Regions from separate parts of the Sneathiella limimaris genome, predicted to be linked through region 2. Evidence: riboswitches for the same ligand, from Rfam matches in the RefSeq annotation. Region 2 holds a riboswitch; the other holds the start of a gene.
What was found. Region 2 has a riboswitch for glycine ahead of gcvT (glycine cleavage system aminomethyltransferase GcvT). Riboswitches for the same ligand answer to the same signal wherever they lie in the genome.
Positions count from the first base shown of each region.

Region 1: another riboswitch for glycine. It lies ahead of HH301_RS15740 (L-serine ammonia-lyase); the one in region 2 lies ahead of gcvT (glycine cleavage system aminomethyltransferase GcvT).

Region 1 covers NZ_JABBYJ010000003.1:6,781-14,205, forward strand. Annotated here, with positions in the region: gene HH301_RS15730 (glycosyltransferase) at 6-1,178, opposite strand; gene HH301_RS15735 (alanine racemase) at 1,287-2,426, shown strand; glycine riboswitch at 2,552-2,639, shown strand; gene HH301_RS15740 (L-serine ammonia-lyase) at 2,780-4,255, shown strand; gene speE (polyamine aminopropyltransferase) at 4,259-5,116, opposite strand; gene speD (adenosylmethionine decarboxylase) at 5,113-5,538, opposite strand; gene HH301_RS15755 (VOC family protein) at 5,711-6,187, shown strand; gene HH301_RS15760 (energy-coupling factor transporter transmembrane component T family protein) at 6,199-6,816, opposite strand; gene HH301_RS15765 (energy-coupling factor ABC transporter ATP-binding protein) at 6,813-7,425, opposite strand, start outside.
Region 2 covers NZ_JABBYJ010000001.1:1,376,886-1,384,310, reverse strand. Annotated here, with positions in the region: gene gcvPA (aminomethyl-transferring glycine dehydrogenase subunit GcvPA) at 1-980, opposite strand, end outside; gene gcvH (glycine cleavage system protein GcvH) at 980-1,354, opposite strand; gene gcvT (glycine cleavage system aminomethyltransferase GcvT) at 1,381-2,493, opposite strand; glycine riboswitch at 2,554-2,644, opposite strand; glycine riboswitch at 2,648-2,734, opposite strand; gene HH301_RS06700 (PAS domain-containing protein) at 2,954-3,478, shown strand; gene HH301_RS06695 (methyl-accepting chemotaxis protein) at 3,556-4,872, shown strand; gene HH301_RS06690 (hypothetical protein) at 4,939-5,490, opposite strand; gene ispH (4-hydroxy-3-methylbut-2-enyl diphosphate reductase) at 5,690-6,637, shown strand; gene thrB (homoserine kinase) at 6,668-7,425, shown strand, end outside.

The DNA of each region.
Region 1 (7,425 bases), on a different contig from region 2:
ATACGTCAGGTCATAAGACTGTTAACCTTCTCAATCACAGTTTGGCGTCCTTGTGTCCAATTGCCCATCGCTAACATCTCAGACACGCCCTTTGAATTCGCACGAGCCTGCTCATTCACCAATGCCTTTTCCAGAAGTTTTGTAAACTTTGCTTTTTCTATCGTTTGCTTAATTGCTAGCGCCACGCCATGGCGAGCCATAAGGAAACTGTTTAACGCGGTTTCCGAATGATTGGGGAACGTGATTTGCGGCCGCCCTGTCATCAAACATGAGGTCGAGAGACCAGCGCCCCCTGAATGAATGACCAAGGAACTGTTGGGCAAGATCTTCGTGAGATCCCCAGGCCTATCAAGCATAGTGATCTTATCGCTTTGATACTTTTGACGCACAGCTGAGGCCGCATCTCGCAGATATACCGTTGCCTTAACATGAAGGGACTTTAGCGACTCCAGTATAAAGTTATCCCTACCAGCCTCATGGGCCATGTAGAGAAAAACTTGAGGTTCAGAGGGAAAGGCAGCAGGTTTTAGACATTCCTCTAACGGCCCGACTTGAGGCTGTTGCCGAAAACGGTCATAGGGATCTAATTGCGGGACCGTGCACACAAACTGGCCGTCAGCATCAAAAATTTCGGGCAAGACAGTCAACTGTTTGCATCCATTCTCTTTCAAGACAGAATTAAGGGAATCCATCAATGCTTTCTGAGAAACAATGGGTTTCCCTTTTGCGATTACTGCAGGAAATTCAGGAAGATGCGAAGGAGGAAGCGTGAATCCGTTTCCAATGTTTATAAGCGGATACCGGCCCCTGGCTGACATGCTCAGCGTTGGGCTATGATCAGCAATAATTACATCTGGTTTCACAAAATCTATAAGATCACACCAACCGCTTAGATAAGCAGCGAAAATCTCTCTGAAACCGAACCCTTGCCGCGCCATCACATCTGCATAAGATGGCGTTGCTAAATGCTTAATCTTTTCGGATGTCGGGTTACTCCAGAAGGGAGCTTGAACTACTTTATAGGGCCTATCCCCAATCGCTTTTTTGGATTGAACCAGGTTTCGAACAGCAAAAACGATCTCATGCCCTTGTCTTTCTAACTGATCGGCCAATCGCAACATCGGATATACATGGCCCAAATTTGCGCCAAACTCTGATCCAAACAGAACTAATCCCAAAATGCCCCCAAATTCTTGCCCAGTTAAGTCAAAGACTTTACCGAAGAGATTCAATCATTGATTATCGGGAAAAGCAAGAGACCTCCAAAGCCGAGAAAGTTATGTAATATGAAGAACCTGACTGAATTGGAAAGTCCAACCCTTCTGTTGGACCTGGAAAAAACAAAGCAAAATATCCAACGAATGCAACGGAAAATCGAGCCAATGGGAGTTTCGCTGCGGCCACATCTGAAAACCTGTAAATCTATGGATGTCGCTCGGCTCGTTGCTGAGCCCGGCGACGATACGCCTATTACTGTTTCAACAGTAACTGAGGCAGAGTATTTTTTCGACGGCGGATATCGAGATATTCTCTACGCCGTTTCAATTGTCCCCAATAAGTTACGACGACTTAAAGCCCTTCAGGATAAGGGGGCGAATATAGTTCTAATCACAAGTGATCTGGAAGGTGCAAAAACCACTGAGGCAGTTTGCCAAGAACTCCAATGCTCATTCCCTTGCCTCATTGAAATCGACTGTGATGGCAAGCGGGCGGGCCTCAAACCAACCGATCCAAAGATTATAGATCTGGCTCAGCTACTAACTCAAATGAAAGGCTTGTCCTTTGCAGGTGTGATGACCCACGGTGGTGGCTCTTACGCCGCAAAATCAATTGAAGAACTTAAAGACTTTGCTGAAATCGAGAGAAGCGCAGTTGTTACAGCAGCAACACAAATCCGTTCAGCCGGGATAGACTGCTCAATTGTCAGTATGGGATCCACCCCCTCTATTACTTTCGCCGAAAACCTGGAGGGAATAACAGAAGTCCGGGTTGGCGTGTTTGTGTTTCAAGACATGGTTATGGAAGCGCTAAATGTCTGCGAGGTGTCAGACATTGCTGTCAGCGTTCTTGCCACTGTGATCAGTCATAATAGATCAGAAAACAGGGTTTTGATCGATGCAGGAAGTCTTGCGTTATCTGCAGACCCCGGAAAACCAAACCGTCATGGGAATGTCCATTTTGGTTTGGTATGTGATGGAAAAACAGGTGTCCCGTTCCCGGATTTATTTGTGACCAGCTGCAATCAGGAGCATGGCCTTATTTCCTTGGACTTTACATCAGTATCATTTGACGATTTACCTATTGGGCATCAATTACGCATTCTTCCTAACCACGCCTGCATTACAGCAGCGGCCTATCCAGGCTATCATGTGCTAGGGTCTGACCAGAAAATTGTGGATTATTGGACAAGATGTAACGGATGGTAGTTTTCGCATCGCGACACTGAAGTGTCGTTTCTGGAGCGAAAGGCCCCAGCTCTTCGAGTTATATTCACTTGACTGCTTCCGAGGGGATGCATAGCCTGATGCAAAGTCAATAATTGACAACCTGCATATTTCTGGTGGGAGAGACCGGTTTGATCCGGCGCCGAAGGAGCAACCGCCCCGGAAACTCTCAGGCAAATGTACGGCCAGGAATTCAGGACTCTGGAGAGAGAGCTTTATGGGAATAAGCTCCACCGAAGAGGTACCCGGCTCGCCGGTAATCTTTCAGGTCCATGGACAGAGGGGGCATCTAAACCGAAGCACATATCGTGCTGCGAGCTGGAAGGGATGCCTTGATGACGAAGATTAAAAAAACTGGCCTTGGAAATGTAACACCCGTTGTACCAAGACAGTTCCGGGATCCAACACCGGTTCCAACCTCTCAGCTTGAAGTCAATATCAGTGTTACTGATCTTTACACAATAGGAATAGGTCCGTCATCTTCCCACACAGTCGGACCTATGCGCGCGGGCAGACGCTTCGCTGATCTATTAATTGCATCAAACCTGATAAACGATTGTTCGCGCATTATCGTTGAACTCTACGGCTCTCTCGCCTTAACCGGTCATGGCCATGGGACGGATATCGCCATTCTTCTTGGATTGAGTGGTGAAGCACCTTCAAAAATTGATCCTGAGAGCATTGATACCAAAATCAATGCAATTCGCACCAATCATCTGCTCCCTTTGGGTGGCCAGAAAGAAATTACCTTTTACGAAGCGGATCACCTTCTCTTCCTGAAAGATCAAATTCTGGAAGAACATTCAAATGGAATGCGCTTTTATGCCTATTCAGAGGCTGGCGAACTGCTCGCAGAGAAAGACTATTTCTCTGTAGGTGGCGGATATGTGGTCTCTCATGATGAAGGAGATAGATCCGAAACTCGCGGCCACAACATTCAACTCCCCCATCCGTTCACTTCAGCCGCTGAGCTTTTGAAAATCGGGAAAGAAAAAAATCTGACCATAGCAGAGATCATGAAAGAAAATGAAACCGCTTGGCGCAGTGAAGATGAGACAAACGAGTTTCTAGATCGTGTATCTTCGGCAATGATCAACTGCATTCAGAGAGGGTGCGACACTGAAGGCATTTTGCCTGGCGGGCTGGATGTCAAAAGGCGCGCATCGTCTCTTTACAAAGAGCTCATGGCAAACCCTGAACGGGCCTCACGAGATCCGCTAACTGTATTAGATTGGGTCAACCTCTATGCGTTAGCTGTGAACGAGGAAAACGCGGCCGGCGGCCGTGTTGTTACAGCACCAACCAATGGGGCGGCTGGCGTTATCCCCGCCGTGCTTAAATATTACCAACGATTTTGCCCCGGCGTCACAGAAGACGGTACCCGTAACTTCCTTTTAACTGCGGCTGCGATCGGCTCAATTTATAAAAAACGGGCCTCAATTTCTGCAGCTGAAGTTGGATGCCAGGGGGAAGTTGGTGTAGCCTGTTCCATGGCGGCAGGTGCATTGACGGCTGTACTTGGCGGCACCAATGAGCAGGTCGAGAATGCGGCTGAAATCGGCATGGAACATAACTTAGGTTTGACCTGTGATCCAATCGGTGGCCTGGTCCAGATACCGTGTATTGAAAGAAACACCATGGGCGCAATGAAAGCTATTAATGCTGCGCGCTTGGCACTAGCGGGGGATGGAACACATGTCGTGTCTCTTGATGAAGTGATCGAAACAATGCGGCAAACCGGAATAGACATGCTCAGCAAGTATAAAGAGACCTCTCAAGGTGGGCTCGCCGTAAACGTCGTGGAGTGCTAGCGTCTAATCTTTTTCGGCCGTAAGAATTTTTTGAACGAAATAGGGAAGCACGAAAGCAGCCTGATGAATTTCTGGACTGTAGTATCCCGTTTCTATATCCGCATCCAAAAATCTTTCCGCTAATTTACCGGTTTCGATTTTTCTAAGATCCTTATTATCCGTTGCCCAGCCAAAAGCAAGTGCGCCACCAACATAGCTGGGAATTGCGGCCATGTAGAAACTCACATCTGCAAACAGGGCACCCAACCGGTCATAGCTATTGCGAAGTTCCTCTCCTTGCACAAAAGGAACCCCATTTTGAGTCACAATCACACCACCATCAGTCAGGCAGGTTTTACAATCTGCATAAAACTCGGCTGAGTACAGAACTTCACCCGGACCGTGAGGGTCTGTGGAGTCAATAATGATCACGTCCCATTTCTGATCCGTATCCTTCACAAATTGGCAGCCATCCGCCACGATAATCTCAAGGCGGGGGTCATCAAAAGCACCATCACTGACCGTCGGCATGTATTTAGCTGATAGATCAATAACTGTTCGGTCAATATCAACTAGAGTAGCTTTAACGGTCTTATGCTTCAGCACTTGGCAAGCTGCACCGCCATCTCCACCACCGATGATGAGGACCCTTTCCACTTTCCCATGAGCAAGCATCGGGACATGGGCGAACATCTCATGATAAATAAACTCGTCATGCTCTGTCGTTTGAACAGCGCCATCCAAAGACATCACCCGGCCGAACCGATTATTTTCAAAAATCATGAGATCTTGGTGCTCAGTCTTTTCCCGATAAAGAATTTCTCCTACTTCGAGGGCCAGATTGACACCTGCGTGCAGGTCTTCGTCAAAAACTTCAATCATCCCACGACCCCTCTTTTCAGATCACTGATCTGAACTGATCCCGGATTGAAAGCGGCTTTTAGGATCGGAATACATTTATGAGGTTCAGCCTTACCGCACATAAAAATATCCAGTGCCATGTAACCCTGATCTGGCCAGCTGTGGAATGTGATATGGCTCTCAGCCAAGACCGCAACGCCCGACAAGCCATTAGGCTCGAAAGCATGAATGTGAAAATGCAGCAGCGTTGCATTAGCGGCACTGATACAATTTCGCAAAGTTTTTTCGATCAATGCAGAGTCATTAAGATGCTCAGCCTGCCATAGATCCACAATCAAATGAGTGCCGGCAAAAACCAGGCCATCCCGCTCGACAAAGTAGTCCGGCTTATCATCCCGGCTTACAGGCTGGGCAAGAGGGGTAAATTCTGTAATTTTGGACATCCTGACCTCGCCCCTGGCGTTATTGCTCAGTATAGATTTGTGGGCGCGTTATGACGAAAAACAACCTTAAACTCAAGGGAAAAAGTCATCTCATACGGAGCCGACCTTGACCGTCAGGTCCTTAGACCTCACATTAGAGTGGGGTGAGAGTAGAAAAAGGACACACAAGAATATGATCAAGGGACTACATCACAACGCCTATCGCTGTCGAAGCTCAGAGGAAACCCGAAAGTTCTACGAAGACTTCCTGGGTCTACCGCTCGTTCGGGCTTTCGAAATTAAAGAGAGTAAAACTGGCAGAGAAACAAAGGCATTGCACAGTTTTTATCAACTGGATGATGGGTCAGCACTTGCCTTTTTTGAAGTCCCACACAGTCCGTTCGAATTTAAAGATCAGCATGATTATGACCTGCATATCGCTCTGGAAGTCACAATGGATGACATGATGGCTATGTTTGAAAAAGGTAAAGCCGCCGGAATTGAAACCCGCGGAGTTGCCGATCATGGTTTTATCAAGTCAATTTATTTCCGTGATCCCAATGGCTACGTTATTGAGCTGACAGCCCCCGTGGAGCCACAACATTCAGAGGATAAAAAAGCTGAAGCCAAAGATGTGTTGGCTGCCTGGACAGCTGAACAAGCGGGATAAGACAATGCGTCTTATTTTGTGACGCGGTGAGTTGCCTTAGCGCCAAACGATCTTGCATCTAACGCTTCGGCAACTTCTGTCGCCATTTTCAGCGTCCTGACAATGACGGGCACCAAAATGGCCAACATATTGCGGTCGTTACCACGCACTTTTTGAGCTGCCCTCACCTCTTCAGTGATAGACGCCAGTAAGGGTATAAACCGGATTGCCAGCGTAATGGCCATACTCACTTTTTCAGGAGAGACCCATTTGCGAAATGGCCTTAAGACAGTTTCGATCGCTGCGACCAGGTCTGAGACCTTTGTCGTTACTGTGACAATTCCAGCCGCCAAAATTAGAACAGCAAATCTGAGAACAATGAAGGTCGCGACTTCCCACCCGATCATCAAAAACTGAATTGCAAAAATAAACGCCAACACCCAGATAGCTGGTTTCAACTGACGCCATACAATTTTCAGGGGGAGCTTGGCAGCAATTACCAGCAAAGCGATCACCCCGAGCAACCCGATCAGAACGTCAAGGCGCTCGACCTGGAATATCAGAGTTCCCAACACCACAAGAAAAACTAATTTTAATCCTGCAGGTAATTTATGGATGATCGAATTTGCGGGGTAAAAAAATCCTGTCATTGAGCGCAGAGCTCCTCGTAGGCTCCAAGAACCACCTCAGGGGGCCCATCTGCGTAAATGCCGCCTTCATGAATACAGATTACCCGATCAAAACTTTCCAACAGCTCAAGATCGTGAGTTACCATAATCACTCGCTGAGAAAGTTCTTGCACATGTTCCATGAGACGTTTCTTATTTCTCAAATCCAGGAGCGTCGTGGGCTCATCCAGCACAAGATAATTTGGCCTCATGACCAACACACCCAAAAGGGCAATCATCTGTTTTTCGCCGCCACTTAACTGATGGGTTAGCCGGTCAGCTAGATGCTCAAGCTTATAGTCCCTCAAAGTCTGATCTATTAAACTTTGGGCTTCAGTTTTGGAAAGGCCAATATTCTTCAAGCCAAAAGCCAAATCTTCCCGAACGATTGGATACACAATCTGATTGTCTGGATTTTGAAAGACAAAACCTACTCTGGCTCGGGCTCGATTTCCCTGCTGCCTTGTATCAAATCCATCAACAGAAACAGTGCCCAAGGAAGGAAGTTGTAAGCCATTTAGTAAACGGGCGAAGGTACTCTTGCCGGATCCATTGAGGCCGATAATCCCGATCCGCTGCTCCTGCAAATCA
Region 2 (7,425 bases):
GTACAAATGTTACTGGTCGCTTTTTCCCGGCGGATATGCTGCTCCCGCGTTGACAGGGTCAACACAAAGCCACGGTTGCCTTCCTGGTCAACCGTTTCACCGCACAGACGGCCGGGCATCTGCCGCACATATTTCTGGCGCGTTGCAAAAAGACCGACATACGGTCCACCGTAGGACAGGGCCACACCAATGGACTGGCCTTCGCCCACAACGATATCGGCGCCCATTTCCCCAGGTGATTTCACCAGACCGAGGGAGACGATTTCTGTGACCACAACGACCAGAAGTGCACCCACTTCATGACATTTATCGGCAAGATCGCTCAAGTCCTGGAGGCGACCAAAGAAATCCGGGTTCTGAACCACAACACAAGCAATATCTTTATCCAGGTTGGCAGTCAGATCTTCGACACCATCCAGCACAGGCGCATCAGACGCGACTTCAAACTCGGTGAACTGAACGGTTGTTTCTGTCACTTCCCGGTAATGGGGATGAAGGTTACCGGAGAGAATAGCCTTTTTCCGACGGGTCGCCCGGCAAGCCATCAGAACAGCTTCTGCGCAGGCTGTTGCCCCATCATACATAGAGGCGTTTGCCACATCCATACCAGTGATCATGGCCACTTGTGTTTGAAATTCAAACAGGGCTTGCAAGGTTCCCTGACTGATTTCCGGCTGGTAAGGCGTGTAGGCGGTTAAAAACTCAGACCGCTGGATCAGGTGATCCACAACAGAAGGAACATGGTGGCGATAAGCCCCTGCCCCAAGGAAACACGGATTTTCAGATGGCGACAGGTTCTTCAGGCCATAAGCCTGCATTTTTCTGTCCACATCCATTTCTGGTGCATGGGTCGGCAGATCCAGAAGCCCTTTCAGGCGGGCTTCTTCAGGGATATCAGCGAAGAGATCATCAACAGATCCCACACCAACCTTTTTCAGCATTTCCGCACGATCCTCGGCGGTATGCGGCATATATCTCATTAGCCAAGACCTTCCACATATTCTTTATACTCATCGGCACTCATCAGCTCGTCCAGCTCTCCGGCATCGGAGATTTTAAGCTTTGCGAACCAACCGCTGCCTTCTGCATCTTCATTGACAAGAGACGGGTTGTCTTCAAGCTCGGAATTGACCTCAACCACTTCACCGCTCACCGGTGTGTAGACGTCTGAAGCCGCTTTCACGCTTTCAACAACAGCCAGGCTGTCAGATTTACCAAGAGATTGATCCATTTCAGGCACTTCAACGAAGACAACGTCGCCAAGCTGTTCCTGTGCATAGACGCTAATGCCGATAGTTGCGACATCGCCGTCAACGGTTACCCATTCATGATCTTTGGTATATTTGATGCTCATTACTCTTTTCCCCTAAAAACCGGCCCTCAGCCGCGATAATAACGTTGCTCAACAAATGGCATTTTAACAACTTTTGCCGCCCTTGGCTTCCCGCGGACGATCAATTGAATTTCAGTTCCCACAGACGACAGTTCCAGCGGAACATATCCCATGGCGATGGGGGCCTGCAGACTTGGTGCAAAACCGCCTGAGGTCACCTCTCCGATCACATTGCCGTCCAGGTCAGCAATCTCAGTATGCTCCCGAGCAGGGGCTCGACCTTCTGGCAAGATCCCGACACGCTTCATTTTCGGCTTATTGGCAATTTCTGCCAAAATAATGTCAGCTCCTGGAAAGCCCCCCTCTTCGCGGCGCCGTTTCCCGATCGCCCAGAGGAGCCCTGCAGATACAGGTGTTGTTTCAGTTGTCAGGTCATGACCGTAAAGGCATAGCCCCGCCTCTAAACGCAAGCTGTCCCGAGCGCCCAATCCGATCGGAGCAACTTCAGTTTCGCTCAACAATTTCCGACAGAGCACATCAGCAGCGGCATTCGGAATTGAAATTTCGTATCCATCTTCGCCCGTATAGCCGGACCGGGTTACAAAGCAAGGGAAGCCCCCAATTTCCATTTCCTGGTAGGTCATGAACGGCATCGTTGCGACATCTGGATTGTAGCGGGCCAGCACTTCGGCAGCTTTAGGTCCCTGCAAGGCAACCAGAGCCCGATCTTCCAGCACCTCAACAGTGACCTCACCGGAAAGAGCTGATTTGAAATGCGCAATATCCTGATCCTTACACGCAGCGTTCACCACGACAAATAGCTCTCGCGCACTTCGGCGAGTGATGATCAGATCGTCAAGGATACCGCCTGCTTCGTTCGTCAGGAAGCTGTATCGCATTTCCCCATCTTTCAGGGACTGGATATCGCCTGGAACCAGTTTCTCAATAGCGGCAGCGGGATCATCACCGCGGATAACAACCTGGCCCATATGGGAGACATCAAACAGTCCGGCAGATTCGCGGGTCTGCAGATGCTCTTTCATAATGCCATCAGAATACTGAACCGGCATATCATAACCGGCAAACGGAACCATTTTTGCACCCAATTCCAAGTGCAAGTCATGGAGAATAGTTTGTTTTATTTCAGAAATGTCGCCCATCTCTCTCTCAGTCCGCAAAGGAGTCTAAAAGCTCCCGCAAAACTGCTGCAGGAACACCCCCTCTGTCTTATGGACCTGAGAGATTTGACAGAATCTAGAGGATCCTGCTTACCCCTTCGGTGAAATCGATTACTCGATCTGCTTTCCAGAGTTTCATCCCCCTGCGGTCCGGGTGCCTGAGAGTTTCCGGGGCGGTTGCTCCTTCGGCGTCAGGCTAACCTGACTCTCCCGCAGGGATCTTCTGTATGAATGAGGAAAGATCATAGGCATGCTTTCCTTTCTGTCAAACATCTTTAGGGTCAATGTTTCGATTTACTGCCCTAGGTTAATTAATACTGTGCTTTTTCTTCGTTTGTTTTGAATCTCGGTCTAGCGCTTACTTTGTATTAACCAATTTCAGTAATGATGCATGTCAAACGATATATACCTCCACAGTAAAACAAATCTACGGTGCCATTTAATGAGACCCTCAGTCACCCCCACAGGAACCGAAAGAGTTCTTCATACAAAAGAAATTATCGTCAGTAAGACAGATCTGACCGGTAAAATCACTTATGCTAACAAGCAGTTCCTTGAAATTTCAGGATATAGTGAGGACGAAGTCCTTGGGGTTCAGCATAACTGTATCCGGCACCCGGATATGCCTCGCTCTATATTTCAGTTTCTCTGGGATCGGTTAAAGTCCGGGAACGAGGTGTTCGCCTACGTGATCAATCTTTGTAAAGAAGGCGATCATTATTGGGTGTTGGCACATGTCACCCCGTCCATGGACGAAAGTGGAAATGTCCTTGGATATCATTCAAACCGACGGGCTGTGAACCCAGAGGTTGTAAAGAATGTCATTGCCCCAGTTTATGCACAACTGAAACAAGTTGAGAATGCTGCCAGTTCCCCAAAGCAGGGACTGGCTGACAGCATGGAGGTCCTCAAAGCTTTCATCGCCGAAAAAGGAGGAAACTACGACCGCTGGATCTTCTCTTTATAGGAGCCGGCTTTCTTGAAGCAGATCATATGATCAACCCAAGACAAGTTTCCATTGGACTTTGAAAGACTGTTACCGACATGACTATTACTACAATTGCCCTAATCGTTATTGCCTTCCTAATCCCAGCAGGGGTCGCCCTGTTCTATCGCTCTAAAGCTGTTAAAGCTGCCAAAGAGCGGGACAATATGCTTCTTATGCTGGAATCAAGAGCGTCTGACTATGATGCCACTTCCGCAGTCGCATCTGGTACCGGCAGCATACTTGAGGAACTTTCCAGAACCGCAGAGGTCTGCAAAACTATATCCGAGGGGAATTTTGAGGCCCGGATCCTTAATATTGATCCGAGTGGCCCACTCGCCAACTTGCAGTGGTCTGTCAACGAACTGGTAGACCGCATTGACGCCTTCATGCGCGAGGCTGAAGCCTCCATGCAGCATGTAGTTGACCAGAAATACTACCGGAAAATCCTTGAATTCGATATGTCCGGATCTTTCAAGAAAACAGCTAACCGGATCAACGCCTGCACAACGTCTTTCGATGAGCGAACCAAACAGTTCGAGACAGTTATCCTGCAGTTCGAACAACAAATTGGTTCTGTTGCACATGCAATCTCAGAAAGCTCAAGAACCGTTCAAGGATCTGCCCACAACCTTTCAGATAATGCGGGTAGCACTGCGGATCAGGCAAAACGGGTTAGCACTGCGGCCCATAGTGCTTCTCAAGCGGTACAGACAGTGGCAAGTTCTGCAGAAGAAATGGCAGCCTCCATTCAGGAAATCGGCCGCCAGATCCAGCATTCCATGAACAATACCAATACTGCACGTGAAACAGCGCAAAGCGGCAATATCAAGATTAAAGGCCTTGCTGATGCTGCCCAGTCTATCGGTGAAGTGGTCAAACTGATTGAAGATATCGCCAGCCAGACTAACCTTCTCGCACTGAATGCGACAATTGAGGCTGCTCGTGCAGGTGATGCCGGCAAAGGCTTCGCCGTTGTTGCCAATGAAGTGAAAAACCTGGCGAACCAGACAGCTAAAGCGACAGAAGACATCAGTCGCCAGATCGTTGACATTCAGGCAGCGACCACTGATGCGGTTCAATCCATGGATACAATCAACGCATCTATCGAAGACATCAACAACGCGGTTCAGACCATTGCCACCGCGGTTGATGAGCAAAGCACTGCAACGAGGGAAATTTCACAAAGCGTTCTGAGCGCTTCCAACAACACTGAGGAAGTCTCCCAGAATATTGCAAGTGTCGAAAGTTCAGCAGATCAGACATCGTCCACTAGCAATGCCTTGTTACAGGAAGCCACAGGCCTTCAGAACAAATCCGAAGAGCTGGAACACAATGTGGCAGGCTTCCTCTCTCAGGTTCGAAAAGTCGTTTGATAGAGCCAAACCAACAGCAAAAAAACCCGCCGAAAGGCGGGTTTTTTATTGCTTAATGAATAAGTCTTAGCGGATTGTCTTCCGGTTATATTCCAGCTGTTCACCTGATAACTGGAACCCAATTACAATGGCATAGTCCGCACCTGTGCGGCCGCTCAAGATCGGGATCCGCTGGATCATTTCTTCCTGAACCGCACCGCGCTTCTGGCCCGCTGGAATTTGAATAGTCGTATCGAATACCTTCTTACTAAGAACTTTCTTGTCGCGATCGGCAATCGCCACAAAGAAAGGAACAGTTGGTGTTTCCGTATTCGCCGCGGGTCCTTTCACGACAGAGACCTGCAACAGCAGTTCAGCAACAACTAGCGCATCATCATCTTCATAAACGCATTCACCACCAATAGGCTCGATCACACCCTCAAAGGTAACGTCTACCAGGTCTCGCCCGGGGCCTTCTCTGAAAATAGTAATATTTTCCGCACCTGGCAAAACGGTCACATTCGGACATGGCAGAGGTGCTTGATCTGACCCAAACAGGTCTGTCGAAAAATTGCCCCCACAGGCTGATACAAACAAAGGTCCCATCAGGACAGCAAATGTTCTGAGCGTCTTTTTCATGACAGGTTGATCTGCCCTTTCATCTGATGGTTGCCCCTTGATCTGATTTATGTGACAACACTGGTAATCATCGGGGTTTTGATATACTAATTCGCCGAATTTAGGATGGTCTCATTTATTTAGCAACCCGGCTCTTGCCAAAGTCGCAGATAGAACCATCTACCGTTGCATTTTTGGGAACAACCCAGGTTTTGTGAACATGTCAGTACCGGAAAAAAAGCTTCTTCTAGCGGCCCCTCGTGGGTTCTGTGCCGGCGTAGACCGGGCAATCCAGATTGTTGAAAAAACACTGGAAAAATACGGGGCTCCCGTCTACGTCCGTCATGAGATCGTTCATAACCGCTACGTAGTGGAAAATCTTGAGCAAAAAGGCGCCGTTTTTGTTGATGAGCTGAACGAAGTTCCCAAAGACGCGCCCGTTATCTTTTCTGCTCACGGTGTGGCAAAATCTGTCCCGGCAGAAGCCGAAAGCCGGCAGATGTTCTATATCGATGCGACCTGTCCACTGGTCAGCAAAGTTCACCGGGAAGCTGAACGCCACGACAAGGATGGAATGGAATTGATCCTCATCGGACATAAAGGACACCCGGAAGTCATCGGCACCATGGGTCAGCTCGAAGAAGGTCGCATCTCACTGGTTGAAACTGTCGAAGATGCTGCCAGTTTTGAGCCGCGCCAGCCAGGCGCCCAACTTGCGTATTTGACACAGACAACCCTTTCCGTAGATGAAACAAAAGATATTGTCGAAAAACTGCGGGAAAAGTTTCCTGACATTGCCTCCCCTAAAAAGGAGGATATCTGCTACGCCACCACAAACCGGCAAGCGGCCGCCAAAAAGCTTGCAGAAAAATGTGACGGCATGCTGGTCATCGGGGCACCCAACTCATCAAATTCCATGCGATTGGTTGAGGTGGCCAAGAAAAATGGGTGTGAGCGGGTCAGTCTTGTGCAACGGGCTGCCGATATTCCCTGGGACCTTCTGGAGGGATGCAATGTAATTGGCATTACCGCTGGTGCCTCAGCCCCAGAAACATTGGTTGAAGAAGTCATTGAGGCATTCTCAAAACGATTTACAGTATCCATCGAGGAAGTGGTTACCAGCGAGGAGAATGTGACCTTCAAGCTGCCCCGCGTTCTGGAAAATTAATCCCGGTCTTTCAGGGGGAGAGGCGAAACCGTGGCGGTCTATACAGAAATTTCAGATGATGAACTGGATCAGTTACTAGAGCAGTACGATCTAGGTGAATTGCTGTCCTGCAAAGGGATCGCCGAAGGCGTTGAGAATTCCAATTTCCTCCTGCATACGGAAAAAGGATTTTATATCCTGACCCTCTATGAAAAACGCGTCAATGCAGATGATCTTCCCTTCTTTTTGGGGTTGATGGACCATCTGGCCACGCACGGATATGTCTCTCCTAGGCCGATTTCCGACAAGACAGGATCATCTCTGACACAGGTGGCTGGCCGCCCGGCAGCCATTATTGAATTTCTCGAAGGTCGCTCCATCAAGCGGATCACGCCCGAACATTGTGGCCTACTGGGTGACAGTCTGGCTGATCTGCATCAAAGCGCCGCCAGTTTCAAGCTGAGCCGGGACAACTCGCTGAACCAGTCCAGTTGGCAGGAGCTTTTCGATAACAGCATCGCCTCAGCGACTGATGGCATTCTTCTCGATGATGAACGGCAGGAAATTCAACGTGAACTGGATTACCTCGCCGCAAATTGGCCGACTGATTTACCATCAGGCGTTATTCACGCAGACCTGTTTCCCGATAATATCTTTTTCCTGGGCGGCAAGGTGAGCGGTGTCATCGATTATTATTTCGCCTGTAATGACTTTCTCGCATACGACATTGCCATCTGTCTTAACGCCTGGTGTTTTGAAACTGATCATAGCTTCAATATTACAAAAGCCCGCAAACTTCTTCAGTCTTA